4 regions of the Rhodoferax sp. PAMC 29310 genome follow, and region 1 is predicted to be linked to each of the others. Evidence: predicted binding sites of a transcription regulator. Region 1 holds the regulator's gene; each other region holds the start of a gene.
What was found. Region 1 encodes sigma-54, which starts transcription at its own class of promoters, with help from an activator protein. Its sites were predicted from a motif close to TGGCANGNAANCTGCTTT; they were not measured.
Positions count from the first base shown of each region.

Region 2: the regulator sigma-54 is predicted to act here: its motif matches at 4,555-4,572, upstream of glnK (P-II family nitrogen regulator).
Region 3: the regulator sigma-54 is predicted to act here: its motif matches at 1,461-1,478, upstream of J8G15_RS07665 (NarK/NasA family nitrate transporter).
Region 4: the regulator sigma-54 is predicted to act here: its motif matches at 5,661-5,678, upstream of J8G15_RS07650 (CmpA/NrtA family ABC transporter substrate-binding protein).

Region 1 covers NZ_CP072852.1:3,692,781-3,700,294, reverse strand. The annotation lists gene J8G15_RS17185 (class I SAM-dependent RNA methyltransferase) at 1-1,156, opposite strand, end outside; gene rpoN (RNA polymerase factor sigma-54) at 1,255-2,847, opposite strand; gene lptB (LPS export ABC transporter ATP-binding protein) at 2,945-3,742, opposite strand; gene lptA (lipopolysaccharide transport periplasmic protein LptA) at 3,739-4,356, opposite strand; gene J8G15_RS17165 (thiol:disulfide interchange protein DsbA/DsbL) at 4,582-5,229, opposite strand; gene J8G15_RS17160 (SPOR domain-containing protein) at 5,293-5,901, opposite strand; gene argS (arginine--tRNA ligase) at 5,923-7,514, opposite strand, start outside.
Region 2 covers NZ_CP072852.1:2,772,712-2,780,225, reverse strand. The annotation lists gene glcE (glycolate oxidase subunit GlcE) at 1-655, opposite strand, end outside; gene J8G15_RS12855 (SMP-30/gluconolactonase/LRE family protein) at 755-1,696, opposite strand; gene J8G15_RS12850 (aldose 1-epimerase) at 1,693-2,553, opposite strand; gene J8G15_RS12845 (ammonium transporter) at 2,673-4,097, opposite strand; gene glnK (P-II family nitrogen regulator) at 4,131-4,469, opposite strand; gene J8G15_RS12835 (YifB family Mg chelatase-like AAA ATPase) at 4,722-6,260, shown strand; gene J8G15_RS12830 (hypothetical protein) at 6,276-6,587, opposite strand; gene J8G15_RS12825 (MFS transporter) at 6,836-7,514, shown strand, end outside.
Region 3 covers NZ_CP072852.1:1,675,114-1,682,627, forward strand. The annotation lists gene ntrB (nitrate ABC transporter permease) at 1-527, shown strand, start outside; gene J8G15_RS07660 (ABC transporter ATP-binding protein) at 524-1,357, shown strand; gene J8G15_RS07665 (NarK/NasA family nitrate transporter) at 1,523-2,782, shown strand; gene J8G15_RS07670 (potassium/proton antiporter) at 2,990-4,477, opposite strand; gene J8G15_RS07675 (antibiotic biosynthesis monooxygenase) at 4,720-5,037, opposite strand; gene J8G15_RS07680 (response regulator) at 5,088-5,516, opposite strand; gene J8G15_RS07685 (HAMP domain-containing sensor histidine kinase) at 5,634-6,731, opposite strand; gene J8G15_RS07690 (bifunctional protein-serine/threonine kinase/phosphatase) at 7,043-7,514, opposite strand, start outside.
Region 4 covers NZ_CP072852.1:1,667,568-1,675,081, forward strand. The annotation lists gene J8G15_RS07625 (efflux RND transporter permease subunit) at 1-1,005, shown strand, start outside; gene J8G15_RS07630 (efflux transporter outer membrane subunit) at 998-2,416, shown strand; gene J8G15_RS07635 (ANTAR domain-containing response regulator) at 2,458-3,084, shown strand; gene J8G15_RS07640 (VOC family protein) at 3,165-3,872, shown strand; glycine riboswitch at 3,943-4,031, shown strand; glycine riboswitch at 4,046-4,162, shown strand; gene J8G15_RS07645 (D-amino acid dehydrogenase) at 4,245-5,522, shown strand; gene J8G15_RS07650 (CmpA/NrtA family ABC transporter substrate-binding protein) at 5,850-7,094, shown strand; gene ntrB (nitrate ABC transporter permease) at 7,150-7,514, shown strand, end outside.

The sequences.
Region 1 (7,514 bases):
ACTCCTTGAGGCGCATCTTGCCCGGCAGCTTCAAGTCGGGCGTCAGCACCCAGGCGGTCCAGTTGGCGTAATTTTTCTTCCAGTGCGCGCTGAGCTGGTTGAAGAAGTCCACGCCTTCGTCCGTCTGCGCCAGCTCGCGAGCGCCAAAACGGGCTTGCTGCTCGACACCGGCCACACCGGCCACGTCAATTCGCTCGCCATAGGGCGGGTTCAGCATCATCACGCCCGGCTCATCGACCGGAGGCATACGCTGCAACGCATCGCCACCACGGAACTCGATCACATCGGCCACGCCAGCCCGTTCGGCGTTGCGCTGGGCAAAGTCCACCATCCGGTGCGAAACGTCACTGCCAAAAATAATGGGTTTTTGGCCGGGCTCCCTCACCACCTCTGCGTCAGCCGCTTCTCTTTTCATCGCATCCCAGTCCGCACGGCGAAAGGGAAGGTATTTCTCAAAGGCGAATCGACGGCGGCTGCCGGCCGCAATGTTGCAGGCAATCTGAGCTGCTTCAATGAGCACCGTGCCGCTGCCGCAGCAGGGGTCGTACAAGGGCAGCAGGTCATCCTCACCCTCGGCCCAGCCGCTGGCGGCAATCATGGCGGCTGCCAGGGTTTCCTTCAAAGGCGCATCACCCTTGTCCTCGCGCCAGCCGCGCTTGAATAGCGGTTCGCCGGAAGTATCCAGGTACAAAGAGCAGCTGTCAGTGGTCAAGTGCACGTAAATGCGGGCATCTGGCCACTGGGTATTCACATCGGGGCGCACGCCATTGGCGGCTACGCGGAAACGGTCACACACGGCATCTTTCACCTTCAGTGCCGCAAAGTTGAGGGAGGTGAGCGGGCTGTGCTGGGCTGTGACTGCGATCTTGATGCTTTCCTTGGGCGTGAACCAGCGCTCCCACTCGACCTCGCTGGCCGCGCGGTACAGGTCCTGCTCGCTGCGGTACTCGGTGTACGACAGCAAGACCAGTACCCGCTGGGCCAGGCGGCTGTAGAGATTGAGCAACATGGCGTGCGACCATGAGGTGCGCACCGCGACGCCGCCGCGCTGCTTGGTTGCGCAGCCCGGGGGCAGGCCGGTTATGCGAAGCACCTCGGGCAGTAATAGGTCTTCAACGCCTGCGGCGCAGGGTAAAAATAATTGCAATTGGTTCACGTCGTTTTCCTATGACAGGTTTATTGTTCTGGGGCGCAAGCGATGCTCCGCTAATCTCCGGTGCCCGTAGGTCTGGTGGGACGGGGCCGGACAGCGATTTACAGGTCTTTTCGCAGCGAGGCGGGGGCAATTCGCAGCCCTTCCCGGTACTTGGCCACGGTGCGGCGAGCGCAATCAATGCCCTGCTCTTTGAGCATCTCGGAGATCTGATTGTCGCTGAGGGGCTTCTTCAGATTTTCGGCACTGATGAACTGCTTGATCAGCGCCCGCACTGCCGTGCTGGAAGCATTGCCCCCACTGTCGGTCCCCAAGCCGGAGCCGAAGAAGAATTTCAACTCAAAAGTGCCGAATGGCGTGGCCATGTATTTGGCAGTGGTCACACGGCTGATGGTGGACTCGTGCAAGCCCAGTTCGTCTGCAATTTCCCGTAGCACAAGCGGGCGCATGGCCAGTTCGCCATGCATGAAAAAGCTCTTTTGGCGCTCCACAATGGCGTTGCTCACCCGCAAAATCGTGTCGAAACGCTGCTGGATATTTTTGATGAACCAGCGCGCTTCCTGCAGACGCTGTTGCAGCGCCGCATAGTTGGACGCCTCGGTGCCGCCACCCCGGTGTTGCTTGAGTGCGTTGGCATAGATGTCATGCACCCGCAGGCGAGGCATCACGTCGGCGTTGAGGCGAACCCTGAACTGCGCCTGCGATCCGTTGCCCACTTGAGTGACGATGACGTCCGGCACCACGATATTGCGCTCTACATCGGCAAACCGGCGTCCGGGTTTGGGCTCCAGATGCCCAATCAGTGCGATCCCCTCACGAATGGCCGCATCCGGCACACCGCACAATTGCACCAAACGCTTGATGTCACGCCGCGCCAAAACATCCATCGGCTGCGCACAGATGCGCAGGGCCACCGCCACCGTTCTCGCCTGGGCCAACTTGATGTCGTCTTGACTCTGCAAAGCTTTCAGTTGAAGCGTCAAACACTCGGCCAAACCCCGTGCACCCACTCCCACAGGCTCCAATGTTTTAAGCAAGGACAGCGCAACGGTGAAGTGGTGCAGCATTTGCTCCCGCTCTTCAAGGTCATCGCCGGTCAAGCCGTCAACCAACTCAGCCAACGCCTCTTCCAGGTAACCGTCGTCGTTCAGCGACTCAATCAGGAAACGCAGGGCGGCGCCATCTTCTTCACTCAGGTGCAAAGCCAGGGCCTGCCGGTGCAAATGGCTTTGCAGCGACTCCTGGCTGCGCGCCAGTTCGGTCACATCGGCATCACTGTCACCATCCAGGTTGTTGCCGTGGGCCTTGGCCTCGCCCCCCCACTCGCCATCATCGGGCGCCATGGAAGCACTGCCGTCGCCGTCCCAGCTCTGCCCGTCGTCTGCCGACAGGGGCGACAATTCGGCATCGGTTTCGCTGCTCACCCGGACTTCCGCAGTGAACTCGGCAGGAGCATGCGCGCCGGCTTCCACATCCAGATCCTCATTGCGGACCGGTGCATCGGCTTGTGCCAGTCCAAATTCTTCGCGTGGCGGCTCTTCTGCGCTCACCTCCAAAAACGGGTTTTCGTCCAGCATTTGCTCGACTTCCTGGCTCATTTCCAGCGTCGACAGCTGCAACAGCCGGATGGACTGCTGCAATTGCGGCGTCAGCGACAGGTGCTGGGAAACACGAAGGGACAGGCCAGGCTTCATCGCCCCCCCCACCGTTCAGGACAGGCCAACGTCCGCGAGGCGGCACGCCTGTGGAAAGCAATCAGTAGGTAAGGAAGGGATAGACAGTGCACCCGGCTCACATTCTGAAATGTTCGCCGAGGTACACCCGGCGAACATTGGCGTCGTTGACGATCTCGGCAGGCTTGCCTTGGGCCAGCACACTGCCGTCACTGATGATGTAGGCGTGGTCGCAAATGCCCAGGGTTTCCCGCACGTTGTGGTCAGTGATGAGCACCCCCAGCCCACGCTCTTTCAGGAAACTGATAATTCGCTGAATCTCGATCACGGCGATGGGATCAATCCCGGCAAAGGGCTCATCCAGAAGAATAAACCGGGGTTGCGTTGCCAAGGCGCGCGCGATCTCGACCCGCCGGCGCTCACCACCAGACAGCGCCAATGCCGCCGAGCCACGCAGATGATCCACCCGCAAGTCTTGCAACAATTCGGTGAGTCGTTTTTCGATTTCCGGCTTGCTCAGCGGTCGACCGGCGTCATCGCGCTGCAACTCCAGCACGGCGCGCACGTTATCTTCCACGTTGAGCTTGCGAAAAATAGAGGCTTCCTGAGGCAAATAGCTCAAGCCCATGCGTGCCCGTCGGTGAATGGGCATGTGGCCCACCGACTGCCCGTCAATGGTGATGTCACCCGCGCTGGCGTGCACCAAGCCCACAATCATGTAGAACGAGGTAGTCTTGCCGGCACCATTGGGGCCCAGCAAACCCACCACTTCACCTTTTCTGACGACCAAGGACACGTCTTTGACCGCTTGACGCCCGCCATAAAACTTCTGCAGATGGCTGACTTCCAGTCGACTTTCGCCGCTGGCCGCCTCCAGGCGAGAAGGTGTCTCGGTGATGGCCTCCGGGGTACTCACTTCTTGTCCGTCCCCATCGTGGTGGTCGAACGAAGTGCGGGCACCAGCGGTGCCAAGGCACCTTTCGGCGTGCCGGAATCCGACTTGGGCGTCAGCATGGCGCGGACCCGCCCGCTTTTTACGCCATCGGTTTTGGTGACGGAGCCGTCGATGGTGAACACGTCTGTGCTGTTGTTGTACTGAATCACGCCGCCGGTGAACTCGTCACTGAGCGTCGCCCCCCGGTAGCGGCGCAGCTTGGCATTGGTCAGGAACTTGACGGTGTCCGCTCGGCTGTCGTACTCAATCGTGTCGCCTTCGCCCTCAATGTATTCGTCAACACCTTCGCGCTTTTGGCGGAAAAAAGCTTGTTTGTTCGGCTCGGAAAGCACCAGACCAAATTGATTGCCCTCGGAATCCTGCTTCACATCAATTTTGGCACCGCGAATCAGAATTGTGCCTTTGGTTAACACCACCCGGCCGGTAAACACACTGGTTTGTCGCTGATCGTCATAGCGCAGCGAATCCGCCTCAATATTCATGGGCTTGTCACGGTCCGCTTTTTCCGCATACGCCTGGCCAGCGCTCAGGGCGAGGCAAACAACCAGAAACAGAGAGGTGAGTGTTATTTTCATAAAGGCATGAATCTTGCTGCAGTGTCAGTTTATGTCATTGTAGCGACCCGTTCGCCCAAGCCAAGCCCCCCCCCGCCTCACGGTGGGTCAATACCAACTTGCGTTACATGAAGCGCCATCGAGGCACGCGTGTGGGTTCAAGGCTAAAAAGAGCTCCGCCCAACGCCCCCATCAGGCATCAGCCGGCGGGACGCACTCATTTGAGGGCCAGCCGGCCTGATGCGACTAGCGTCCGCTGCGAACCTGGGCGACCAGCGACTCCACTACTTGCAAGGCGCGCTCCATGCCCTTGGCCTGTGTGCCATCGGTGTAGAAGCGTCCGGCAACGCCGAGCGCCGGCACGCCCTCAACGCTATAGGCGTTTTGCAACAAGGTCGCCTTCTTGGCCTTGGTGACCACGGAGAATGAGTTGAACTGCTGCGTAAACTTGGCCTTGTCAACACCTTGGGAGACGACCCAAGGCACGATGGCGTCTTCCGTGTCCAATTTTTGGCGCTCGGCGTGAATGGCAGCAAAGACCTTGGAGTTCAGTTTTCCGACCAAACCCATGGCCTCCAGCGCGTAATAAAGACGCTGCTGAGGAATGAAGCTGTCCCGGAAGGCAATTGGCACCTTACGCATCACCACATCAGCGGGCAAACGCTTGACCCACGCCTCCAACGTCGGTTCAAACGCGTTGCAATGCGGGCAGTTGTACCAAAAAAACTCCACTACTTCGATTTTCCCCGCTGGGGCTTCAACCGCAGCGACGGGCTTCACTTCAAGATAATCCTCACCGGCCTGATAAGGCTTGCCTTGTGCAAAAACAAGCGACGGCAAAGCCGACGCACCAGCTACCGCACCACAGGTCAGGGAAAAATCACGACGCTTCATCTTTGAACACTCCAGTTAAATCAGTCGGACTTACGCTGTTGGCATAAGTTCAATAGCAGCGCTCTAGCGCGCCACAGACACCAGCGCTGTCTCCAGGCCAACGGCATCCAGTTTTTCCTTGGACTGGATCGCATCGTCCTTTTTCTCATAGGGCCCAACACGCACCCGGTAGACAGTGCGTCCCGATTGCTCTCGCTCTGAGACCTTGGCTTCAATGCCTCCCAAGGACAGGCGAGCCCGCTGGCTTTCGGCATCTACAGCAGTTCGGAAAGCACCCAGCTGAACAAAATAGTAATAGGGGTCAGCCTTGGCAGCACCCGAGCGCGCCTTGGCGAGGTCACCCAATGGGTCAGCAGAGACGGCGGGCTTGACCTCGGCCGGCTTGGCGTCTGCTGGTTTCACGACAGGGGCTGCGATCTCGGCGGCAGGCGCAGGAGTGACTGAAGAGTCCACGGGTTTTGTCACCGGCTTCACTTGCAACGCGGCATTGGGGTCCCAATCCTTGTTGCGCAGGGTCTCCATGAAGTCTTGCTCGACGGTACGGCTACTGGCCTTGTTCACAAAGGGAACCGGAACTTTGGTGACGTAAACCGCCACGCCCAAAGCGATTCCCAAGCCCACCACCACGCCCAGAATGAAGCCCAATATGGTGCCTCCGCGTTGCTTGTTCATGTGCTGCATCTCGTTTTATGGTTACATTTTTTGCGGGGCACTGACGCCCAGCACGGCGAGGCCATTGTGCAACACCTGCGCGGTAGCCGCGACTAGTGCCAGGCGCGCCAGTTTGACCGCCTCGTCGTCCACCAGAATGCGCTCTGCGTCGTAATAGCTGTGATAACACGCCGCTAGTTCCCGTAAGTAGAAGGTGACATCGTGTGGCGCGAAGCCCTGAGCGGCCATGGTCAACATGTCCGGGTACTTGGCAAGAAGCAGCATCAAAGCCTGCGCCTGAGGACTTTCCAGTGGGGACAGATCGACGCCTGCTAGGCTGGCCGCATCGCCGCCCCAAGCGCTCAGCACCGAACAAATGCGGGCGTGCGCGTATTGCACGTAGTACACCGGATTGTCATTGTTCTTGGCCACCGCCAGATCGACATCAAAGGTGTACTCCGTGTCAGGCTTGCGGCTAAGCAGGAAAAAGCGCACCGCGTCTTTGGAGGTCCATTCAATCAGGTCGCGCAGCGTCACATAGCTGCCTGCCCGTTTGGATATCTTGACCTCTTCGCCACCGCGCACCACCCGCACCATCGTGTGCAACACATAGTCAGGGTAGCCCTCAGGGATGCCAGCACCCGCGGCCTGCAGGCCGGCGCGCACCCGCGCAATGGTGCCGTGGTGGTCGGTGCCCTGGATGTTGATGACCTTGGAATAGCCACGCTCCCACTTGGCGATGTGGTAGGCCACATCGGGCACAAAGTAAGTAAAGGTGCCATCCTGCTTGCGCATGACGCGGTCTTTGTCGTCACCGTAGTCGGTGGAGCGCAGCCACAGCGCGCCGTCTTGCTCGTAGGTTTTGCCATTAGCCACCAGCGTCTCCACCGTCTTGGCCACCCGGCCGCTGGTGTACAGGCTGGATTCCAGGTAGTACTCGTCAAACTTCAGGTTGAAAGCCTGCAAATCCTTGTCCTGCTCATTGCGCAGGTAGGCCACGGCAAACTGTCGAATCGACTCCACATCGTCCACGTGACCGCTGGCGGTGAATTCGCGGTCATCGGCCTTGACTGTCTTCTTGGCCAGAAAGTCATTGGCGATGTCGGCAATGTAGTCGCCGTTGTAAAAGGCCTTGCTGGCGGGGTTGTCAGAATCGGTGGGCCAGCACTCGTCACCGGGTTTGAAGCCTTTGGCGCGCAATTGGGTGCTGTTGGTGAGCGTCTGGATTTGCACGCCCGCATCGTTGTAATAGAACTCACGGTGCACATTCCAGCCCTGCGACTGGAACAAATTGCAGATTGCATCTCCCAAGGCGGCCTGACGGCCATGGCCCACATGCAGCGGACCGGTCGGGTTGGCCGACACAAACTCGACCAGCATGCGCTGACCGTTGGAGCCTTGGTTGCCATAGGAGGTGGTCTGGGACAGCACCTCGCGCACAATTTGTTGCTTGGCCTCGGGCTTGAGCCGGATGTTGATGAAACCGGGGCCGGCAATATCCACCGCATCCACCCAGCGCTGGTAGCAAGGCGTTGCCAACAGGTCAGCGCGCAGGGTCTCGGCCAGTTGGCGAGGATTCAGTTTCAGGGGTTTGGCCAGTTGCATGGCGGCCGTGGTGGCAAAGTCGCCATGGG
Region 2 (7,514 bases), 920 kb from region 1:
CGCGCACGGGGGTGGCCGTGTCGTCCCGCACCCAGCAGCTCGCGCTCAAGGGCAGGGGCTGGCCGCCCCAGCGGTTGAGCAGGTCCAAAGCCTGTTGTTGGTTGAGCCCCGCGCACATGAGAGTGGCTTCCGCCGGGGCCACGGGCAGTACTTTGAGCGAAATCTCGGTGAGCACGCCCAGCGTGCCGAGAGCGCCCACCATCAGGCGGGATACGTCGTAGCCCGCGACATTTTTCATGACCTGGCCGCCAAAAGTCAGGGCTTCGCCCCGGCCGTTGATCAGGCTCACGCCCAGCACAAAGTCGCGCACTGAACCCACGCTGGCACGCGCCGGGCCACTCAAACCTGCGGCCACCATGCCGCCGCAAGTGGACGCGTCGGCCCCGGCAAAGCGCGGCGGCTCGAAGGCCAGGCACTGGCCGCGTTCGGCCAGGGTGGCTTCCAGATGGACCAGCGGCGTGCCGGCGCGCACGGTCACCACCAGCTCGGTGGGTTCGTAACTGGTGATGCCGGTGTGAGGCCTTAAGTCCAGCACGTCCCCTTGCAGGGTTTGACCATAAAAGTCTTTGCTGCCGCCGCCGCGAATGCGAAGCGGTGTGCCGTCAGCGGCAGCGGCGAGGATGCGGTCGGTCAGTTGACGAAGCGAGGAGTCCATGGGGCAGTGGCCTTGATTGATGCGCAGGAGATGGCGTGGATGGTAAAGCGCCACTCTGGGGGGTAGTGTGAATTTTTTGAAACCAGCCGGTGCAAAAACTTAGTCCACGAAAAGATTCACCGGCAATCCGGGCACGTCCACCGGCATTGAAAACACACAGCCTGACAGTGGCAGGGCGGCCAGTTCGTCAGCGCTTCGGCCATGGCGGGCGGTGGTGATGAACAGGGTTTTCAGGTCGTCGCCGCCAAAGCAGGGCATGGTGGGGCACTGTGCCGGGGTCTCAATCTCGTCCAGCAAGCGACCGTCGGATGAGAACTTGCAGATGCGCCGGCCTTCAAACATGGCCGCGTAGTAATTGCCTTGCACGTCTACTGCCGCGCCGTCGGGGCGGCCCTGGTAGCCGCCGTTGGCGGGGCTGGGTTCAAACTGCCAGCCCTCGGGTTTGCCGGGTAGTTGTTGAAATTGCCGGTGCCCGGTCATGGCGGCGCTGGTGGGGTCAAAGTCCCAGACGTGCACGACGTGGCGCGGGGTGTCAGACCAGTAAAGCGTGTGGCCGTCAGGGCTCCAGCCCAGGCCGTTGGCGGTGAGCGCGTCGCCCGCCTTGCGTTCAATGTGGGGTGTGCGGCCATCGCGGCAGTCCACCATGTACAGGGCGGCGTTCATCGACTTTTTGGGCTCGTCGATGGTGCCGACCCAGAAGCGCCCTAGCGCATCGCACTTGCCGTCGTTGGCCCGCATTTGGCTCGTATCGTAGTCCAGCGTGGCAATGCGCTGCAATTCCCCACCCCATTGGTGCGCTCGAAAAATGCCGTGGCGCAGGGCAATGACCCAGCCCCCACTGGCTGCAGGCGCCATACAGCCGGGCTCTTCGGGCATGTCCCAGGTGTCCACCACGCCGCCGACGGTGTCCGTGCGCAGCAACTGCTTGCCCGGAATGTCCAGCCAGTAGAGCCGTTGCTCTTGCGGGTGCCAGAAGGGAGACTCTCCCAGTTCATTGGGGCTGGTGGTGACGGCCTGCCAGGGGGTGTTGTTGGTTGTCATAAGGCTTTCTCCACGTGAATGCTCATTTCGGTGCTGAGGGATTCGCCAGGTTGAAGGATGCGAATACCCAGTTCTTCGGCGCTGGCCACGCCAGCCGCCAGCAGGTTGATTGCGTTGTTGACATGGCTGACCGGCTCGATGGCGATGCTGGGCAGCTGTGCATGGGTGTACACCACCAGGCGGCTTTGATTGGCGCTGACGCGAATGGCCAGGGCCTCGTCGTGCAGGTGCAGCACGCCGGGCCAGCCGTCGAAGCAGTGGTCCACTTTGAGTGTGGCGCAATCCGTGTCCAGCCCGGTGGCGGGCAGGCGGTGGGTGGGCAACTTGTCGTCGCCCATTTCCCAGCGGCCAGTGGCGTTGAACGAGACGTGACTGCCAGGGCGTTTGACGAAGAAGGGGTGCCAGCCCAAGCCCACCGGCGCAGGGGTGTCGGATTGGTTGGTGATGCTCAGACTCATCTCCAGCATGTCGCCGGTCAAACGAAACGCTTGGGAGGCATCAAAGGCAAACGGCCAAGAGGCGTCCGGGCGGTGCTCCATGCTCATCAGCACGAACCCTTCGCTTTGCTCCAGCACCTGCCAGGGGCGCTGCCAGCCCAGACCGTGAATCGCGTGTGGCTCGGGCTCGAAGTTTTTCACCAAGGGGTGGCTGGTGCCCTGCCATTGCAAGGAGGCCTGGCCAATGCGGTTGGAAAACGGTACCAGAGGGTAGCTGCTGGCGTCGCGGGCGCTTGTGGCATGGGGTGCCGGACGCAACACCGGCGTGTCGCCCAGCCAAAAACCGACCAAGCTGCCGCCCAGCTCAGGGGCAATATCGCAACGCAGTGTGCCGGCGTTGAGTTGGATGAGTGTGGTCATGGTGAGGGTCTCCTTGAGTGTCATTGTGCACTGCATGTCCCCATGAAAAAACCCACCGGCGCCTGAGGCCCCGGTGGGTTGGATGATCGGTCACGCTGCACTGGGCAGCGAGAGGGCGATCAGCGGTTGTAAGCGGTTTCGCCGTGAGACGTGATGTCCAGGCCTTCGCGCTCGTCTTCTTCGCTGACACGCAGTCCCAGAACAACGTCGACCAGTTTGTAGGCGATAAAAGCCACCACACCGGACCAGACGATGGTGATTAACACACCTTCGGCCTGCACCCACACCTGGTGAGCGATGGAGAAGTCAGCAGCACCCGTGCCACCCAGGCTAGGCGCGGTGAACACACCCGTCAACAAAGCACCCACAATACCTCCCACGCCGTGGATACCAAACACGTCGAGCGTGTCGTCCGCACCCAGCATTCGCTTCAGGCCACCGATGCCCCACAAGCAGATGAAACCAGCCAACACGCCGATGATGATGGCGCCCATGGGGCCAACTGTGCCGCAAGCGGGTGTGATGGCCACCAGGCCGGCAACTGCGCCAGACGCCGCGCCCAGCATGGAGGCTTTGCCTTTGTGCATGGCTTCACCAATCGACCAGGACAACACCGCACCTGACGTGGCCAGCAAGGTGTTGATGAATGCCAAAGTGGCACCGCCATTGGATTCCAGATTGGAGCCAGCGTTGAAGCCAAACCAGCCCACCCACAACATTGATGCACCGACCATGGTCAGTGTCAGGCTGTGAGGCGCCATGGCTTCTTTGCCGTAGCCAATGCGCTTGCCCACCATGTAAGCACCCACCAGGCCAGCAACAGCGGCATTGATGTGCACCACGGTGCCGCCAGCGAAGTCCAGCGCGCCTTTGCCCAGCAGGTAGCCACCGGAGCCCCACACCATGTGGGCAATGGGCAGGTAGCTGAAAGTGAACCACAATGCACTGAACAGCAGCACAGCGGAGAACTTCATGCGCTCGGCAAACGAGCCGACGATCAGTGCGCAGGTGATGCCAGCAAAAGTAGCCTGGAAGGCGATGAAAATGAACTCAGGAATCTTCACGCCGACCGTGAACGTGTCCGCCAGCGATGCCGGTGTCACGCCTTTGAGGAACAGCTTGCTGAGGTTGCCCCAGATCAGTCCTTCTCCCCCGAAGGCCACGCTGTAGCCGTACACGGCCCACAGCACGGAGATCATTGAGAAAACGACCATGACTTGCATAAGCACGGACAGCATGTTTTTGCTGCGCACCAAACCGCCATAGAACAGGGCCAGGCCCGGGACGATCATCATGATGACCAGCACGGTGGAGATCATCATCCAGGCGGTGTCGCCTTTGTCAACCGTGGGGGCTGGCGCGGCCGCAGCGGGGGCGGCTTCGGCCACCGCTGGAGCGGCTTCAACAGCCATGGCGGCTGGCGCGGCGGCTGCATCGGCAGCCGCCGCGGTAACAGCGGGTGCGGCTTCGGTCTGGGCCAAGGCAATGGCACCACTTCCGAGCAGGCTCACACCCAATACAAGGGAGGCAAGTAGTTTTTTCATGGTTCTTTCTCGTGTCTGATGAATGGGGTGGCTTTACAGGGCTTCTTTGCCAGTCTCGCCCGTGCGGATGCGAACCACTTGCTCGATGGCGGTCACAAAAATCTTGCCGTCGCCAATCTTGCCGGTGCGGGCGGACTCTTCAATGGCTTCAATCACTCGCTCGACCAACTCGTCTGAGATGGCGGCTTCAATCTTCACCTTGGGCAAGAAATCAACCACGTATTCCGCGCCACGGTACAGCTCAGTGTGGCCTTTCTGGCGGCCAAAACCTTTGACTTCAGTGACAGTGATGCCCTGCACACCGATGGTCGACAGTGCTTCACGCACTTCGTCCAGCTTGAAGGGTTTAATGATGGCGGTAACGAGTTTCATAGATTCTCCTGGGCATGGAAACAATGGCGTGGTTCAGTCACCACGTTTGCGATAACTGCGCCAACAAGGTTGGGGATAACGAGGTAAAGCAGAGTTCATGCCAACTATTGCCACCTTTGTTGCGTATTGGCCTCACGCACCGGCGAGCAGATGCGCTAGTATGCATGTATAAATAAACAGTACGCACTTAATTGGTGCAATTGATTTCGAGGTGCACCTAAATGGCTGCACCTTTTTGGAGAGGGTGGTCTCATGAGTCTTTCTTTGGTGCAAAGCCGTGCCCTATTGGGCCTAGATGCCGCAGCGGTGACAGTTGAAGTTCATCTGGCCAATGGTCTGCCTAGTTTTACTTTGGTGGGCTTGGCTGATGTTGAGGTCAAGGAGGCTCGCGAACGGGTTCGCTCGGCCATTCAGAACTCGGGGTTGGAGTTTCCCCATAACAAACGCATCACAGTCAATCTCGCGCCAGCCGACTTACCCAAGGACTCAGGGCGCTTTGATTTGCCGATCGCCCTGGGCATCTTGGCCGCCAGCGGGCAAATTGACGGCGCGCGGTTGGCGGGTCATGAGTTCGCCGGCGAGTTGTCCTTGTCGGGCGAGTTGCGCCCCGTGAGGGGTGCGCTGGCCATGAGCCTCGCCTTGCATGCGGGCGGGGTTCAGACCCGCCTTGTGTTGCCCCCCGAAAGCGCGACAGAAGCCGCCTTGGTGCCCAATGCCCACGTCTTTGAAGCCCGCCATTTGCTTGACGTGGTTCAGTATTTCTTGCCCGCCAACCCGGATGTGCCGGCGATAGATGCCAGTGCTGGTTGGTCGCGCGTGACGGCAAGAACCGAGATGCAAGCGGCTCATTACCCCGATATGGCTGACGTCAAAGGGCAGCCTGGCGCGCGGCGCGCGCTGGAAATCGCGGCCGCTGGTGGCCACAGTTTGTTACTCAGTGGGCCGCCAGGCTCGGGCAAATCCATGCTCGCGCAGCGTTTTGCAGGCCTGTTGCCGGCCATGACAACGACGCAAGCGCTGCAATGTGCGGCCGTGGCCTCGCTGGGCGGGCGCTTTGCGCTGGAGAAGTGGGGCCAACGTCCGACGTGCAGTCCGCATCACACGGCCAGTGCGGTGGCCTTGGTGGGTGGCGGGTCACCGCCCCGTCCGGGCGAAATTTCGCTGGCGCATCACGGGGTCTTGTTCCTGGACGAACTCCCAGAGTTTCCGCGGGCGGCCTTGGAGGCTCTGCGTGAGCCGCTGGAGTCCGGTTTGATCACAATTTCGCGTGCGGCGCGGCGAGCTGAATTCCCGGCACGCTTTCAGTTGATTGGCGCCATGAACCCCTGTCCCTGTGGCTATTTGGGGTCGACGCAAAGGGCTTGTCGCTGCTCCCCTGATCAGGTTTCGCGCTATCAGGGCAAGTTGAGCGGTCCTTTGATGGACCGCATTGACCTGCATGTGGACGTGCCCTCCGTTCTAGCCTCGGAGTTGCTACATGCGGCACCGGGCGAGGCCAGTGCCGTGATTCGCGAACGCTGCACACAGGCAAGGGCAGGCGCTGTGCAACGCCAGGGCAAATCCAATCACGATCTGCAGGGGCAGGAAATTGATGCATACGTCTTGCTGGACGAGGCTGCCGCAAAGTTCTTGAACGTGGCCGCCGCCCGATTGGGTTGGTCAGGGCGCAGCACACATCGGGCGTTGAAGGTCGCGCGCACCATTGCCGACTTGGCAGGTGCTCAGACAACCCAGGTGGCCCATGTCGCCGAGGCCATGCAGTACCGCCGCGCGTCTCGGGCCAATACCTGAAGGTTTTTAAGCCGGCTAGCGGCGGGGAGGCGGACGAGTGATCCTGGCCTTTTGGGCGGCCGGCAAGAGGCCGGTGAACAGCGCGGTGACGCCCGCCAAGCGGGTCCGGGCTTCGGTTTCGCCCAGTGGATGCGACAACAAGGTCATCATGTCAGAGCGCAAGTACCACAGGGCCTGGATGTCGGGTGCATAAAGTACGCGGCCCCAGATGCGGGCCTGATCCGGGCCAGGAGGAATGCCCTGAAAACAATCCAGCATCGCTTGGCGAACCTCTTGAACGCGTGTCGCTGATGGCCGGGCAGGCGCCGGCTCGACAAACAGGCTCATCAGGCTGGTAGCAAATTTTGATCGTTTCCAACTCATGGGCTTGTGACGCGGTCTCGGTTAGTGGGATGAGCAGCCTGCCAAAATTGCAGTTTGCTTCAAGGATGGGCGATTGAACCATCAACTTTTGCCGGCAGTCGTATCATTTCGTCATGACCTGTAACGGCTTACTGCAGGCATCGCTGTCCGCTATTGAAATCATAGCTGCTTGCGCAGAGCCCGCCAAGGGTTGATAACAAATTGATACATATATGGTGACTTCGTACATGGTTTCTACCGCGCATGGCCACGACCGGCGCTTGGTTGGCTGGTTGTCTTTGGCGCAGCTGATCAGCTGGGGTAGTCTGTTTTACACCTTCGCCCTGCTCATGGAGCCGGTCGAGCGGGAGTTGGGGCTGAGTCGGGCGGAGTCGTCGCTGGCCTTCAGTCTGGCGCTGCTGGTCGAGGGGCTGGTGGCTTATCCGGTGGGGCGCTGGATTGACCAGGGTCATGAGCGTGTAGTGATCACTGTCGGCTCAGTGCTGGCCGCGATTTTTTTGGTCTTGCACAGCCAGGTCAGTACCCTCGCCGGCTTCTACGCGGTGTGGGCGGGGCTGGGCGCGGCGATGGCGGCCACCTTGTATGCCCCTGTCTTTTCGGTTGTCACACGCCGCTTCCCCCATGACTTTCGTCGCGCCATCATCACCCTGACATTTTTGGGGGGGCTGGCCAGCACGGTGTTCATTCCGCTGACGGCCGGGTTAATCAGCGGTTTGGGTTGGCGCCATGCCTTGTGGGTGCTAGCGGTGTTGCATGTGGTCGTATGCGCTCCGTTACATTTCCGTTTTTTGCGGCATGCTCCCAAAACCGCGAAAGGCGAGGCGCAATCCAGTGGAGCCATGCCGCGCCAGCTCTCACACTACCTGCTGAGTGCACCGTTTTGGTTGATTG
Region 3 (7,514 bases), 2.0 Mb from region 1:
CCGCCGGCTTTGTGATTGGCCGCTTTGAATTCATGAGCCGCATGTTCAACCCGTTGATCAGTCTGATGCGCCCGGTCTCGCCACTGGCTTGGTTGCCCATTGGTTTGCTGGTGTTCAAGGGCGCGGACCCGGCCGCCATCTGGACCATCTTCATCTGCTCTATCTGGCCCATGATCATCAACACCGCCGTGGGCGTGCAACGCGTGCCACAGGACTACATGAACGTCGCCCGGGTGCTGAACCTGTCCGAGTGGAAGATCGTGACCAAAATCCTGTTTCCCTCCGTCTTGCCCTACATGCTGACAGGCGTGCGCCTGGCCGTGGGCACGGCCTGGCTGGTGATCGTTGCGGCTGAGATGCTGACTGGCGGCGTAGGCATTGGCTTCTGGGTCTGGGACGAGTGGAACAACCTCAATGTGACCAACATCATCGTGGCCATCTTTGTCATTGGCGTGGTTGGCCTGGTACTGGAACATGCACTGATCAAGCTCGCCACCGCCTTCACTTTTGAGGAAGTCAAATCATGAACGAAAAACTGAACACCCATTTCATTGAAATCGCCGGAGTTGAGCAGACCTTCAAAACCAAAAAGGGCCCGTTTTGCGCCCTGCGCGACATTCACCTCACGGTGGCCAAAGGCGAGTTTGTGGCCTTGATCGGGCACTCCGGTTGCGGCAAGTCCACCTTGCTCAACCTCATTGCCGGGTTGACCACACCCACCCAAGGCACGCTCTTGTGCGCCAACCGCGAGATTGCCGGACCTGGCCCGGAGCGCGCGGTGGTGTTCCAGAACCACTCCTTGCTGCCTTGGCTCACCTGCTTTGAGAACATCTACCTGGGCGTGGAGCGCGTGTTCGGCTCCGGCAACCGCACTGGCGCCGTGGCTGAGAGCAAAGCGAAACTGAAAGAACGCACCGATGCCGCCCTGGCGCTGGTGGGCCTGACGCCAGCCGCGCACAAACGCCCTGGTGAAATTTCGGGTGGCATGAAGCAGCGGGTGGGCATTGCCCGGGCGCTGGCGATGGAGCCGAAAGTACTGCTCATGGACGAGCCTTTTGGTGCACTGGATGCACTCACTCGCGCCAAACTGCAAGATGAATTGCTGGACATCGTCGCCCGCACGCACAGCACCGTGGTCATGGTGACCCATGATGTGGACGAGGCCGTATTGCTGTCCGACAAGATCGTGATGATGACCAACGGCCCGGCCGCCACCATCGGGGAGGTGCTAAGCGTGGACCTGCCGCGCCCGCGCAATCGGGTGGCGCTAGCGGGCAGCGCGCCGTACCAGCACTACCGAAAGGCGGTCATCGATTTTCTGTACACCCGGCAAGCCCACGTCGAAAAGGCGGCCTGAACGCCCCTCGCCAACTTGGTGCGCACCTATTGGTGCAATGCACCATCATCCGGCCCTTGCGCCCACTTTCGTGGCACCAAGGGCTTTTTTTCGCCCTAAAAACTGGCACGGTTTTCGCAATACCCCTATTTATTGAATTGTTTAGTTTTATAGAGGACCGGCACCATGGCGGGATTTAAGACATTTCTAAAAAGTGGCCACGCGCCCACGCTGTTTGCAGCGTTTTTGTACTTTGATTTTTGTTTTGCCGTCTGGGTATTGAACGGCGCCATGGCGCCGTTCATTTCCGAGACGTTCAACCTGACCGCAGCGCAAAAAGGTTTCATGATCTCGGTGCCCATTCTGGCTGGCGCATTCATGCGTTTTCCCTTGGGCATACTGGCTCAGTACATTGGCCGCAAAAATGCGGCGCTGGTCGAGATGGCGATGGTCATGGGTGCACTGGCCTTTGGCTTTTTCTTTATCAGCTCCTACAACGACGTGATCGCCATGGGTGTGTTGCTGGGTATCGCAGGTGCCAGTTTTGGCGTGGCCTTGTCACTGGGCAGTGGCTCGCTCCCCCCAAAGTACAAAGGCTTGGCCATGGGCATTGCCGGTGCGGGCAACTCTGGCACTGTGCTGGCCGTGTTGTTTGCCCCGCCGCTGGCCGTGGCCTACGGTTGGCAGACGGTGTATGGCCTGGCTGGTTTGTGCATGCTGGTGCCTTTTGCCGTGATGGTCATTTTTGCCAGGGAGCCGCAAGACAGCGCCCATCAAACCTTCCGGGAGCACATTGCCTGCCTGTTTGAGAAAGACGGCTGGGCATTCAGCTTGATCTACGCCGTCACCTTCGGTGGCTTCATTGGTCTGGCCAGCTTTTTGCCCACCTACTTTCATGACCAGTTTGGGGTCAGCAAGGTCGAAGCCGGTCAGCTCACGATGCTGGCGGCGGTGATGGGTTCTGCCGTGCGTGTGGTGGGCGGCTATTTGTCGGACCGCGTCGGCGGCATCACGACCTTGAGTGGCGTTCTGCTCATGATTGCTGCCACGCTGGTGCTGTGCGGCCTGGCCGGCGCTTCGCTGCCTTTGACCACGCTCTTGTTCATGCTGTGCTTCGCCTCGCTGGGTGCGGGCAACGGGGCGTTGTTTCAATTGGTGCCACTGCGCTGGCCACTGGCAACGGCTGTCGCGGGTTCGATGATTGGTGAGATTGGCGCCGTCGGCGGAAGCTTCATTCCTTTGGCCATGGGCTTCTCCAAAGAGTACACCGGCACCTACTTGTGGGGTTTTGTCGCCTTTGCGGCCTGCGCCCTGCTGCTGCTGGCCATGTTGCGCAAAATGCAGGTTCGCTGGACGCGCACCTGGGCCGAGAAGGGCGGCCGTGCTCATGTTAGCCCTCCTGAAATGCAGGTATCGCCTTCGGCCAAGCCCGCTTCGGCGCACTAAATCCAGCCATTGATGAAGATAAAAAAAGGAGGCCTCGGCCTCCTTTTTTTATGGCGGATCCATGCCACCGGCTTCGCGAAATCTGGATTGAACCAAGTGCCTCAGAACACGTCGAATCTTGACGATTTTTCGGCAGCCAACGACCCCAACCGTGGTTCATTGGAACGAGTAGGTGGCGGCGCGCTGCCGCTTGTGCCCCGACCTCGATCAAAGGCCGAGTTTGATACCGATCTGTTTGATGTGTTGACCATCCATGACGCGCACGCTGAGCTCGGCTTCACCCAGGGTGGCGCTGTCGCCCTCGACTGGAGGGCGATCGAGCTCGTTACGCAGCCAGTGGCCAGCGCTCTGGTCGGACTCGCCCGGCACGGGCAGTCCATAAAAGGTGCAAAGGTCCATCATGGGTGTGGCCGCGTCAATGACGAAATCGCCAAATACCTGGCGTGCTTGCGCCATGTCACCCTGGTCTGGCAAGGTCACCCCCAGGCGCCGTGCGCTCCAGGCAATGGTGGAGCCTTGGAACAGCAGCGACGTGATCACCACGACAAACGCCACGTTGAAAAACGTGTGGGAGCCTGGCAAACCGGCCATCACCGGAAACACAGCCAAGACAATCGGCACCGCCCCGCGCAAACCGACCCACGAGACGAATGCAATTTCGTTGTTGGCAAAGCGCATTGGCTTCAGGCACAGCCAGACCGACAGCGGTCGAGCGACCAGCATCAAAACCGCCGAAACGCCCAGTGCTGGCCACAGTGTGCGTAACAATTCACTCGGCGTGACCAGCAAGCCCAGCAGCAAAAACATGCCGGCCTGCGACAGCCAGGCATAGCCGTCCATGGCTGAGAGCGCCGGGCGCACTTGCTTGCGCGCCCGGTTGCCCGCGATCACACCCATGGCGTACACCGCCAGAAAACCCGAGCCGCCCAGCGCGGTGGTGCCTGCGTAAACTGCCAGACCACCCGAAACGATCAACAGCGCTCGTATTCCTCCTCCGCCATCCGGGCCGCGCCCCAGCCGGATGAGCAACCACGCCAGCCCGAAGCCACTCATCAAACCCAGCGCGGCGCCCCAGCCCATTTGATGCAGCAGCGCAAGCAGCAGCGAAGCCCAATCAATTTCGGGCCCGACCATCGGGGCGGCGGCCGCGGTCAAGGCGATGCCGATCAGGCTCAAGGTCAAAAAGACTGCCATCGGATCGTTCATGCCCGACTCGATTTCCAAGGTGGCCGCCACCCGCTCATTGAGCCGTACACCCGATGATTTCAACAGTGAAAACACCGCCGCCGCATCGGTGGAGCCCACGATGGCGCCCACCAGCAGCGCCAGTGGCCAATCCAGGAAAAGCAAAAAATGCGCGGCCACCGCCGTGAGACCCGTGCACACCACGACACCCACCGTGGCCAGCCACAGCGCAGGTTTCAAACCGGTGCGAAAGGTGGTGAATTCGGTGCGCAGACCGCCGTCGAGCAGAATCACCGCCAGCGCCACGTTGCCGACCCAAAAGCTCAACCGAAAATCGTCGAATTTCAAACCACCGGGGCCATCCACCCCGGCCAGCGTGCCCACCACCAAAAAAACCAGCAGGAAGGAAAAACCCGCGCGCGCCGAAATCACACCGGCCAGCACACTGAAAAAAATCAACGACGCGGCAGCAAGCAGCGGCAAGGCAAGAAAATCAAGAGAAACAGACATGCATTGACGTTATCAGGAAGCGTGCCAGTGCGTGAGTACAGCGCGCAACAAACACAAGCTGGAACCTGTCGTTGAAATCGGTGTCGTTTTAACGCGGCGCCCATTCAATTTGAACGAGGAAGGCCTGATCAGTTTGCCCACCTAGCCCCGGGCTTCAATCCGACGCGACCCATGAAGATAACGCCCTGCTGGTGTGCCCCGACGTGGTCGGCCCGTGGCCAAGGCGGACACAGAACCAACACCTACATCTCGTACTCACGTTCGACTTTAGCGATGCGGGTTTTGAACGAGCTGTACCACTTTTGGTGCCCTAAGGCCTGCGCCTCCAGATGCTCAGCTTGCGCTTTCCACTGCTTGATGGATTCCAGGTCTTGCCAATAAGACACCGTGATGCCAACGCCATCTCTCGCCGACTCAACGCCCAGAAAGCCCGGCTGGTCGGCCACCAAGGCCATCATCCGCTCCGACATGGCGTCATAACCGTCGTCGCCCTCGGTGCGAAGCGAGGTGAAAATGACCGCGTAGTACGGCGAGGCGGGGGTATTGGCGATGGACGACATACAACTCCTTCAAAGGCTAAAAAAAGTTCAACACCTCGGTGACAAGCCCATCACGCCCAAGCCGGCTGCTCATCAGAGAGCTGAGGCTGCGTTGCCTGGGTCCGAGTCAGATGGCGCATCATGCTTCGCAGTTTCGCGGGACGAACCGGTTTGGTCAGCAGGATCAACCCAGCCTCCATGGCCGCGTGACGGACGGCGTCGTCCCTGTCCCCGCTGACCACACACGCGGCAATCGGGGTTCCCGCCAATTGGCGCAGTTTCAACACCGTGTCAACGCCGTTGAAATCGCCTAGTAGCCGATAGTCGCTGACGATGAACTCGGGCCGCATGCCCTGCGCCCACAGGGCCAAGGCCTCTGCTGCGTCACCCGCCACAATCACTTGGCAGCCCCAAGTGGTCAGCAAACCGCCCAGGGCATCGTCTTCAATCACCAACACCCGCAGCCCGGCCCATGCTGCCTGGTCTGGCGGCACAACCATTGCATGGTCTCGAATGTGAGGCGGCGCCGGCTCCAGTGGTACCTCCACAGAGAAGCGACTGCCCCTCCCAAACTGGGAGGTCAGACTCACCCGGTGATTGAGCAACTGACGGGACCGCTAAACAATACTCAAGCCGAGGCCAATGCCCTTGCGCCGATCGCGCTCAGGATTCAGAAAAAACTCCGCGAATATCGCCTCGTGGTACTGCGGAGCAATGCCAATACCACTGTCCCACACCTCAATGCGCAAGGTTGATCGCAGAGAGTCAACCCGGCAAGCCACCAAGATGAAACCGTCTGCGGTGTACTGCAGGGCGTTGCTGACCAGGTTCAACAGCACACGGTGCAACACGACAGGGTCACTATTCACCCAATAGGGCGATGGCCGAATGCGAAAGCGCAAACCCTTTTCCAGCGCCCGGGAACCGAACCCGATTTCCAGACGGTCCAGTACATTGCCAATCGCAAAATGATGGGTGAGCGGCGGCTCGGCGTGGGCGTCCAGCCGGGTGTAATCAAAGAAATCATCCAGCATTTGCTGAAGACCCCGCACGGCTTGGTCCACGCCGTTCACGATCTGACGGGTCTGTGCGTCGTGACTGACTTGGGTCAGGCGCCCCACAAACAAACCTAGCGCGTGGGCGGGTTGACGGAGGTCGTGGCTGGCAGCGGCCAGAAAACGGGACTTGGCCTGGGCAGTGGCCTCTGCCTGCATGCGGGCTTCCACAAGGGATCCTTCAAAGCGCACGCGGTGCCGATTGAAGCCAGCCGCAATCAGTGTGTAGAGAAAAAAGGCGATCAAAAAACGGCTGACTACAACCGGCGTATGTGGGTAATTGAAGGTGAAATGAGGCGCCAAAACGATCAGATAGACGCTCGACAGGCCCAAAAACCAAAGGCTGCCGAGCCAACCACTGCGCTGATCTTTGATGAAGAAAACGAGGAACGGCAGAATGAATACCCAATAGATTCCGGTCCCCTCAATGGCACCAAACACCAACAAGGCCCCAAAAACCACAGACACGCCCAGCAGCAAAAAATTTTCAGCCAATGTCACGCGCTTGGTGTGCCGCGCCAGCAGAGCACCCGGTAATAGCAGCAACAGGGCAGCAGCCAATTCGGCCACGCCCAGCCCGACCATCTTTTCCCACAAAGATGTTGTAAAAGCCAAAGGGGAAAACGATGCCCAAGGCCAGTGCCAAACCCGTTCGGACATGACGAACCTGCTCAGGCAGACCCGTCGTCTCGGGAGCCCACCACCGTGCCAGTTTGCCGATAGTCGCTCGCCAGCCGCGAACAACCGTCATAGGCCGCACGCAGACCGCAGCGGCAGCCTGACCTTGCACGGTCGATCAATACACATGGAGTTTCCTTTGGCCCTAGTCGGTATTTTTTTTAGCGCTGAGCATAGTCGCAAATCCGAGCGACGCCCAGAACGTTGAATGGCCGCAACCTGCACAATCCGACAGCCACACCGACCACTTCAAAATGAATAACAAACACCCATGAAAAAATGGGCACAGTTGATTACTTTGGCAAGAAAATCACCCAGTACACCAGCAAGAGATTGAACAGAACCGAGACCCCCAATGCGATTTTCCACAAGGCGGTTGGATCGCGCGCAATCAGCGGCGTGGCGCTGGGGGCACTCAAGGGGCGAGACGCGCCGCGCTCCAGCGCCAACAGAAACTCTTCGGCGGTCTCAAAGCGCTGGCGTTTATCGCGGGACACGGCTTTGAGCAGGACGTGGTCCAGCCAGATCGGGATTTCCGGATTGTGCCGGCTAGGCGCCGTGGGGTCGCGGTAGTAGCGCCCCACTTGGTAGGGCATGACCTCGCCATAGGGAAGGTGCCGTGTCAACACTTGGTACAGGGTGACCCCCAGTGCAAACAAGTCACTTTGCGCATCCGGCAACTCCTTTTCTGAATCGGTGGTTCCGGCTTTCAGTGAATAGCCCCATTGCTCCGGGTTGACGTAGCTTGGCGTGCCGGCGTGGAGT
Region 4 (7,514 bases), 2.0 Mb from region 1:
GAAGACGCGCCACAGTTGCAGCTTGACATTGACCGCGACAAAGCCAGCGCCCTGGGCGTGAGCTTTGATGCCATCAACAGCGTGATCTCAACTGCATTGGGTTCCAGTTATGTGAACGACTTTCCCAACGCCGGACGACTCCAGCGCGTGGTGGTGCAGGCCGATGCACCGGCCCGCATGCAACCCGACGACCTGCTCAAGCTGAATGTGCTCAACAACCAGGGGCAAACTGTGCCTTTGTCCGCCTTTACCCGCACCAGCTGGGTCAGTGGCGCCATGCAGACGGTGCGCTACAACGGCTATTCGGCCATGCGCATCAGCGGCAGCGCAGCCACCGGCTACAGCACGGGTGACGCCATGGCCGAGATGGAGCGCTTCGCCGCCCAGTTGCCACGAGGCATGGGGTTTGAATGGACGGGTCAGTCCCGCGAAGAAAAGCTGGCTGGCTCGCAAGCCATCATCTTGTACGGCTTTGCCATATTGGCGGTTTTCCTCTGCCTGGCGGCTTTGTATGAAAGCTGGACCATTCCTCTGTCGGTGATTCTGGTCGTGCCCTTGGGCGTGCTCGGTGTGTTGCTGGCCACCTTGCTGCGCAGTTACTCCAACGACGTTTACTTCCAGGTGGGCTTGATCACCATCATTGGTCTTTCAGCGAAGAATGCGATTTTGATCATCGAGTTCGCCAAAGACCTGCAGGCGCAAGGCAAGAGCGTGGTCGCCTCAGCCCTGGAAGCTGCGCATTTGCGCTTTCGCCCCATCATCATGACCTCTCTGGCGTTCACGCTGGGCGTGCTGCCACTGGCCTTGGCCACAGGCGCCGGCTCAGCCAGCCAGCGCGCCATTGGCACGGGTGTGATCGGCGGCATGATCACTGGCACTGTCTTGGCGGTGGTGTTTGTGCCCGTCTTCTTTGTGGTGGTGCGCAGTATTTTCAAAGGCAGTGAAAGGCAGCGGCGTTTTGACGCCGAACATGGCCAACACGCAGGAGTGATTTCTCATGATTAAGTCCCCCTCACGCGCGACGCCCCGGGCATTGGCGCCCCTGGCGGCCGCCCTGCTGCTGGCCGGTTGCAGCCTGATGCCCACTTATGAGCGCCCGGCTGCGCCCATCGAATCAACATGGCCCGAGGCATCCGTCAACCCCAGCACGGCCGGCGCGCCCGCTGCGGCTGACTTGGCCTGGCAGACGTTTTTCACTGACGCCACCTTGAAGGAGCTGATTCAGACGGCACTCACGAACAACCGTGATCTGCGAGTGGCAGTGCTCAACATTGAACAAGCCCGCGCCCAACTCGGCATCCGCCGCGCGGATAAATTGCCAACGGTGAATGCAACGGCTACGGGCTCCCGCGCACCTACTGGCTCAGGCGGCATCAACAGCACCTACACCGCCGGCTTCGCCGTCACCGCCTACGAGCTGGACTTTTTTGACCGTGTCGGCAGCCTGAAACAGCAGGCGCTGGCCCAGTACCTGGCCACGCAAGAAGGCAGCAAGACGGCACAAATCAGCCTGATTTCCACCGTGGCGCAAACCTGGTTGAGCCTATTGAGCGACGAGGCCTTGCTTCAACTCTCGCGCCAGACCCTGACCACGCGCGACGACTCCCTCAAGCTGGTGCAGCTGCGCTTCAAACACGGTGTGGTGTCTGAGCTGGACCTGCGCCTGGCCGAGTCGCTGCAGGCTGCCGCCCGAGTCACCTTGGCGCAACAGGAGCGCCAACGCACGCTGGACGAAAACGCGCTGGTCTTGCTGTTGGGCCAATCCTTGCCGCCGGCCGCCCGCGCCCAATTGGCAGGTACCAACCCAACGCCCTTGCAATTTGCCGTATTGCCTGCGGGCTTGCCCTCGGACTTGCTGACGCGCAGGCCTGACATCCGCCAAGCGGAACAGCAACTGGTGGCCAGCAACGCCAATATTGGCGCGGCCCGCGCCGCCTTTTACCCACGCATTTCCCTGACTGCGGGCGCAGGCACCGCCAGCAGCGACCTTGGCAACTTGTTCAAGGACGGGTACTGGGGCTTCACCGTGGCGCCCCAGTTAGTGCTGCCGATTTTTGATGGTGGACGCAACCAGGCCAATCTGGACGGCGCCAAAGCGGGGCGAGAAATCGCCGTGGCGCAGTACGAGAAAGCCATTCAAAGTGCTTTTCGAGAGGTGGCCGATGCCTTGGCTGCCAACGCCACCCTCGCCCGCCAGTTGCGTGCCCAGGAAGCCCAGTTGGCCGCGGAAGCCGCTCGCCATGGCTTGACGGATCTGCGTTACCAAAATGGTGCGTCCAGTCAGCTGGATTGGCTGGATGCCCAGCGCTCGCTGTTCAGTGCGCAGCAGGCACTGGTGCAAACCCGGCTCATCTACGCCCAGAGTCAGGTCGCGCTGTACAAGGCACTGGGCGGCGGGGCACCCACCATGCCTTAACCACAAACGCCACTTCGGCGCGGTTCTTGCATGTGCTGGGCATGCATGAATCCTTAAGAATCGTTGTAGTGGCCCCCGATCTGGCGGTGGAAGATCCGGCAGACGACCATGCCATCAGCCAGGCGGAGCGGTCGCGCAGTCTTCGCATCGGCTTGCTGGAAAACGGCTTCAATCTGGTAGCGGTGCTGCCCGCCGATGTATTCCTGCAGGAGCGAATCAATCAGCTTCAGCCCGACCTGATCATTGTGGATGCCGAAAGCGAGGCCCGTGATGCGCTTGAGCATGTGGTCATGGCCACCCGGGACGCGCGACGCCCCATCGTGATGTTCACCAACAACAATGACACCTCCCAGGTGCGCCATGCTGTGGCATCCGGGGTTACGGCCTACATCGTCGCCGGGCTGTCCAGCGAACGCATTCGCCCCATTTTGGACGTCGCCATGGCCCGTTTCCAGCACGAGCAGGCTTTGCGTCAGGAGCTGGCCGACACCAAGACTGAACTCAAAGACCGCAAAACCATTGACCGCGCCAAAGGCCTGCTCATGCAGCGCCAAAACCTGAACGAACAGCAAGCTTTCGACAAGCTGCGCAAAACCGCCATGGACAAGGGACTGAAACTGGCCGACGTGGCCCAGCGCATGCTGGACGTGGCCGACCTGCTCGCCTGAGGTGCAACGGCGGCCGGCGGCGCATCATTTAAGTCGAAGACCTCAAGCAAATCGCGCCGCCCCGGTGGTAAGGTCACGCCATGAAAACACAAATAGATCATCTGGTTGTCGTGGCCAAAACCCTGGAGTTGGGTGTGCAATGGTGCGAAGCCACCCTAGGCGTCACCCCCGGTCCCGGCGGCGAGCATGCGCAGTTTGGCACGCACAACCGCCTCATCAAAATTGCCACGCCAGCCTACCCGCTGGCCTACCTGGAAATCATCGCCATCAATCCAACCGCCTCGCGCCCCGCCAATGCGGTTGGCAAGCGCTGGTTTGACATGGACGACGCGGCACTGCAGGCGGCCGTTGCCAAACAGCCGCGTCTGGTGCACTTCGTGGTCAATACCGACGACATGCAAGCGGCCCGAATAGCGCTGAAACGCCAAGACATCGAACCCGGTCTCGCGGTACACGCCAGCCGCCATACCCGCAAAGGGGTGCTGCAATGGCAAGTCACGGTGCGTGAAGACGGGCAACGCCTGTTTAATGGCGCACTGCCCAGCTTGATTCAATGGGGCAAGCCTGACGCGGAAGAGCCCTTGCGCCTGCACCCGCGCAACAGCCTGCCCCGTTCTGGTATCTCGCTGCAAAGCATTGCCGTGACCCACCCCACCGCGTCCAAACTGCAGGCTGCGTATGACGCACTGGGGCTCACCGGCATTGCCGTCGAAGAGGGTCCCGCCAACCTCATTGCCACGTTGAAGACCCCCAAAGGCTTGGTGCAACTGGAGAGCCAAGGGGTTTAAGAACCAACGCAGCCCGAAGTCTGGCGGCAGTGAAATATTTCCGCCGGTCACTTCATCCAACCCGCTAGAATCCTGTCCGGCAGGAGAGAGAGCGTCCCAGACGCTCCACCGAAGGCGCAAACTCCCATGAACGCTCAGGTACACCCTCACCGGTGACGTACTGCCACCATTTGTAAACGCCGTCTGGAGAGCCATCGCCACCCGCAAGGTGTCGGCGATGCACCGAAGGAGCAAGCTCCGCAGTCCACTGCGGTGTGAATCTCTCAGGTACCAAGGACAGGGGGAGCGGCATCCGGGCAGCGCCCTGGGTGCTATTTATTCCATAGTGCACTCTGCAGGTTCTGCCTGGGCTAGACCCCGAAAAGGTTATCCATGCGTATCATCGTTCTTGGCAGCGGGCTTCTTGGCGTCAGTTCAGCCTATTACCTCTCCCAACAGGGTCATGAAGTCACCGTGGTGGACCGCCAGTCCTCCCCGGCGGCGGAAACCAGTTTTGCCAACGGCGGGCAAATCTCGGTCAGCCATGCCGAGCCTTGGGCCAACCCCGGCGCGCCCATCAAGCTGCTGCAATGGCTGGGCAAAGAAGACGCGCCACTGCTGTTTCGCCTGCGGGCCGACATGCGCCAGTGGATGTGGGGATTGCAGTTTCTACGCGAGTGCACACCGGCGCGCACCCGCCACAACATTCAGCAAATCGTGCGCCTGGGCACTTACAGCCGCGACACATTGCAGCAACTGCGCCGCGACACGGGCATTGAGTACGACCAGCGCACGCAAGGTATTCTGCATTTTTACACCTCGCAAAAAGAGTTTGACGCCGCTCTGGCACCCACCGAGCAAATGCGCGAACTGGGGTGCGAGCGCAACATCGTGAGCGCCGACGAGGCCGTTCGTCTGGAGCCCACCCTGGGCCATATTCGCCCACAGTTGGCCGGTGCCACCTACACCGCCGAAGACGAGTCGGGTGACGCCAATCGCTTTGCCCGCGAGTTGGTCAAACTGTGCGAAGCCAATGGGGTGAAGTTTTTTATGAACCACACCATCACCGCCTTGCGCGAAGCGGGTGGACAGATTGACCACGTGGAGGCCACCGACAACGAGGGCCGCTTCCAGCGCCTGTACGCAGACTCATACGTGATGGCCATGGGGTCTTTCAGCCCGTTGTACCTGAAGCAGCTCGGCATCAAACTGCCTATTTATCCCGCCAAAGGCTATTCGGTCACCATGCCCGTGAAGGACGCCAACATGGCGCACCAGGTCAGCTTGACGGATGATGAATTCAAACTGGTTTTTTCACGCCTGACGCCGGTGAATGGCGACGGCACCGACCGCTTGCGCATTGCCGGCACGGCGGAGTTCAATGGCTATGACCGCGACCTGAACCGCATTCGCTGCGAAGCCATCGTCCGCCGGGTGGAGCAACTGTTCCCCGGAGCCGGCGACGCCACCCAAGCCAGTTTCTGGAGCGGCCTTCGCCCCGCTACACCCAGCAACGTGCCGCTGATCGGCAAAAGCAAGCTGCCCAACCTGTTCCTCAACACCGGCCACGGCACGCTGGGCTGGACGCACGCTTGTGGCTCCGGCAAATCCATTGCCCGCATCGTGAGTGGGTTGACGCCCGAAGTGGACTTTGCGTTTACCCAAGGCTGAGTCATGGTCGACCTTGCCAGGATGGTGCACCGCACCATCCTCGTGCTGATTCACACTTAGACAAGAAATTGACACCTAGCCCTTGTCCGATATGCGGAAGAAGCTACATATTCGATAGCAACTCACTCTCAAAAAAGTTGGCACAGTGATTGCTTAGACATTGATACGACCAAAGTAGGTCACCAGACGGGTTGAGTCCAAAGGCGGATTCAACCGGTCGATCCGGACAAAGGCGTCCCCACCTGCACGCGGCTTGCACCAAGCCCCGCGCAGCGTGAGGACGCCTTTTTTTGCTTTTCGTTTGTTTTTAAACCTTGGAGAAGACACATGACTGACTTACTCGCCAATTCACTGAGCCGACGGACTGTGCTGCAATCGGCCGCCGTGGGCGCCATCGGTATCAGCCCCGCGCTGCGCTCGGTGGTGTACGCCGGTGGCTCTGACGCGCCAGAAAAAACCGAGGTCAAGATTGGATTCATTCCCCTGACCGATTGCGCCAGCGTGGTGATGGCCTCCGTGCTGGGGTTTGACAAGAAATACGGCGTCAAGATCATTCCCAGCAAGGAAGCGTCTTGGGCGGGTGTGCGCGACAAGCTGGTCAATGGCGAACTGGACTTTGCCCACGTGCTTTACGGTCTGGTCTACGGCGTTCACCTGGGCGTGAGCGGGCCCAAAAAAGACATGGCCGTGCTGATGACGCTGAACAACAACGGCCAGGGCATCACCCTGTCCAAGGCCCTGGCCGACAAGGGCGCGGTCGATCTGGCGGGACTGGTGTCCCTGATGAAGAAAGAACCCCGCGAATACACCTTTGCCCAAACTTTCCCCACCGGCACCCACGCCATGTGGTTGTACTACTGGCTGGCCTCGGCCGGAGTGAACCCGTTCAAGGACGTGCGCTGCATTGTGGTGCCCCCGCCCCAAATGGTGGCGAATATGCGGGTCGGCAACATGGACGGCTTCAGCGTGGGTGAACCCTGGAACCACCGCGCCATCATGGACGGGATTGGTGTATCCGCTGCCACTTCGCAGGACGTCTGGAAAGACCACCCCGAGAAGGTGCTGGGCACCACGTCAGAGTTCGTCAAGAACAACCCCAACACCGCCCGCGCAGTCACCATGGCGATTCTGGAAGCCAGCCGCTGGATTGACGCCAGCCTTCAGAACAAGCTGAAGATGGCCGAAACCGTGGCGCAGAAGTCTTACATCAACACCGGGGTCGACGCCATCAACCAGCGCATTCTGGGCCGCTACCAAAACGGCATGGGCAAAACTTGGGACGACCCCAATCACATGAAATTCTTCAACGACGGCGCGGTGAACTTCCCCTATCTGTCAGACGGCATGTGGTTTCTAACCCAGCACAAGCGTTGGGGCTTGCTGGACGCCCACCCTGACTACCTCAAGGTGGCCAAGGAGATCAACCAGATTGACCTCTACAAGCAGGCCGCCTCAGCACTCAAGATCAACGTGCCCAAAGACGTGATGCGCACCTCCACCCTGATGGACGGCGTGGTATGGGATGGCAAGGACCCCAAAAAGTACGCCGACAGTTTCAAAGTCAAAGCCTGAACGACGCGGGGAGGTGCCCCCTCCCCGCCGTACCTATCCTTTCAAGGAGCACACCATGGTTAGCGCCGTATTTCACTCGCCCCTAGGCCCCGTGGCCGAGGGCATTGCGATCCCCAAAGAAAACTCATCCCGCGTGAGCACTTCAAGAGAGCCCGCGGTCACTGTGGCAACCGCCACGCCGGAGCGCACACCCTTTGACTGGCGCGCCCTCGGCATGGCCGTGCTGCCGCCGCTGCTGGGCTTTGCCTTGCTGGTCGGGGTGTGGGCCCTGGTCAGCGTGGGAACGAGCAACAGCATCCCCGGACCCCTTCCAACCTTCAAGCAAGCGGTGATACTGTTCAGCGATCCGTTCTACAGCAACGGCCCCAACGACCAGGGCGTGGGCTGGAATATTTTGATGTCGCTGCAGCGCGTGGCGGT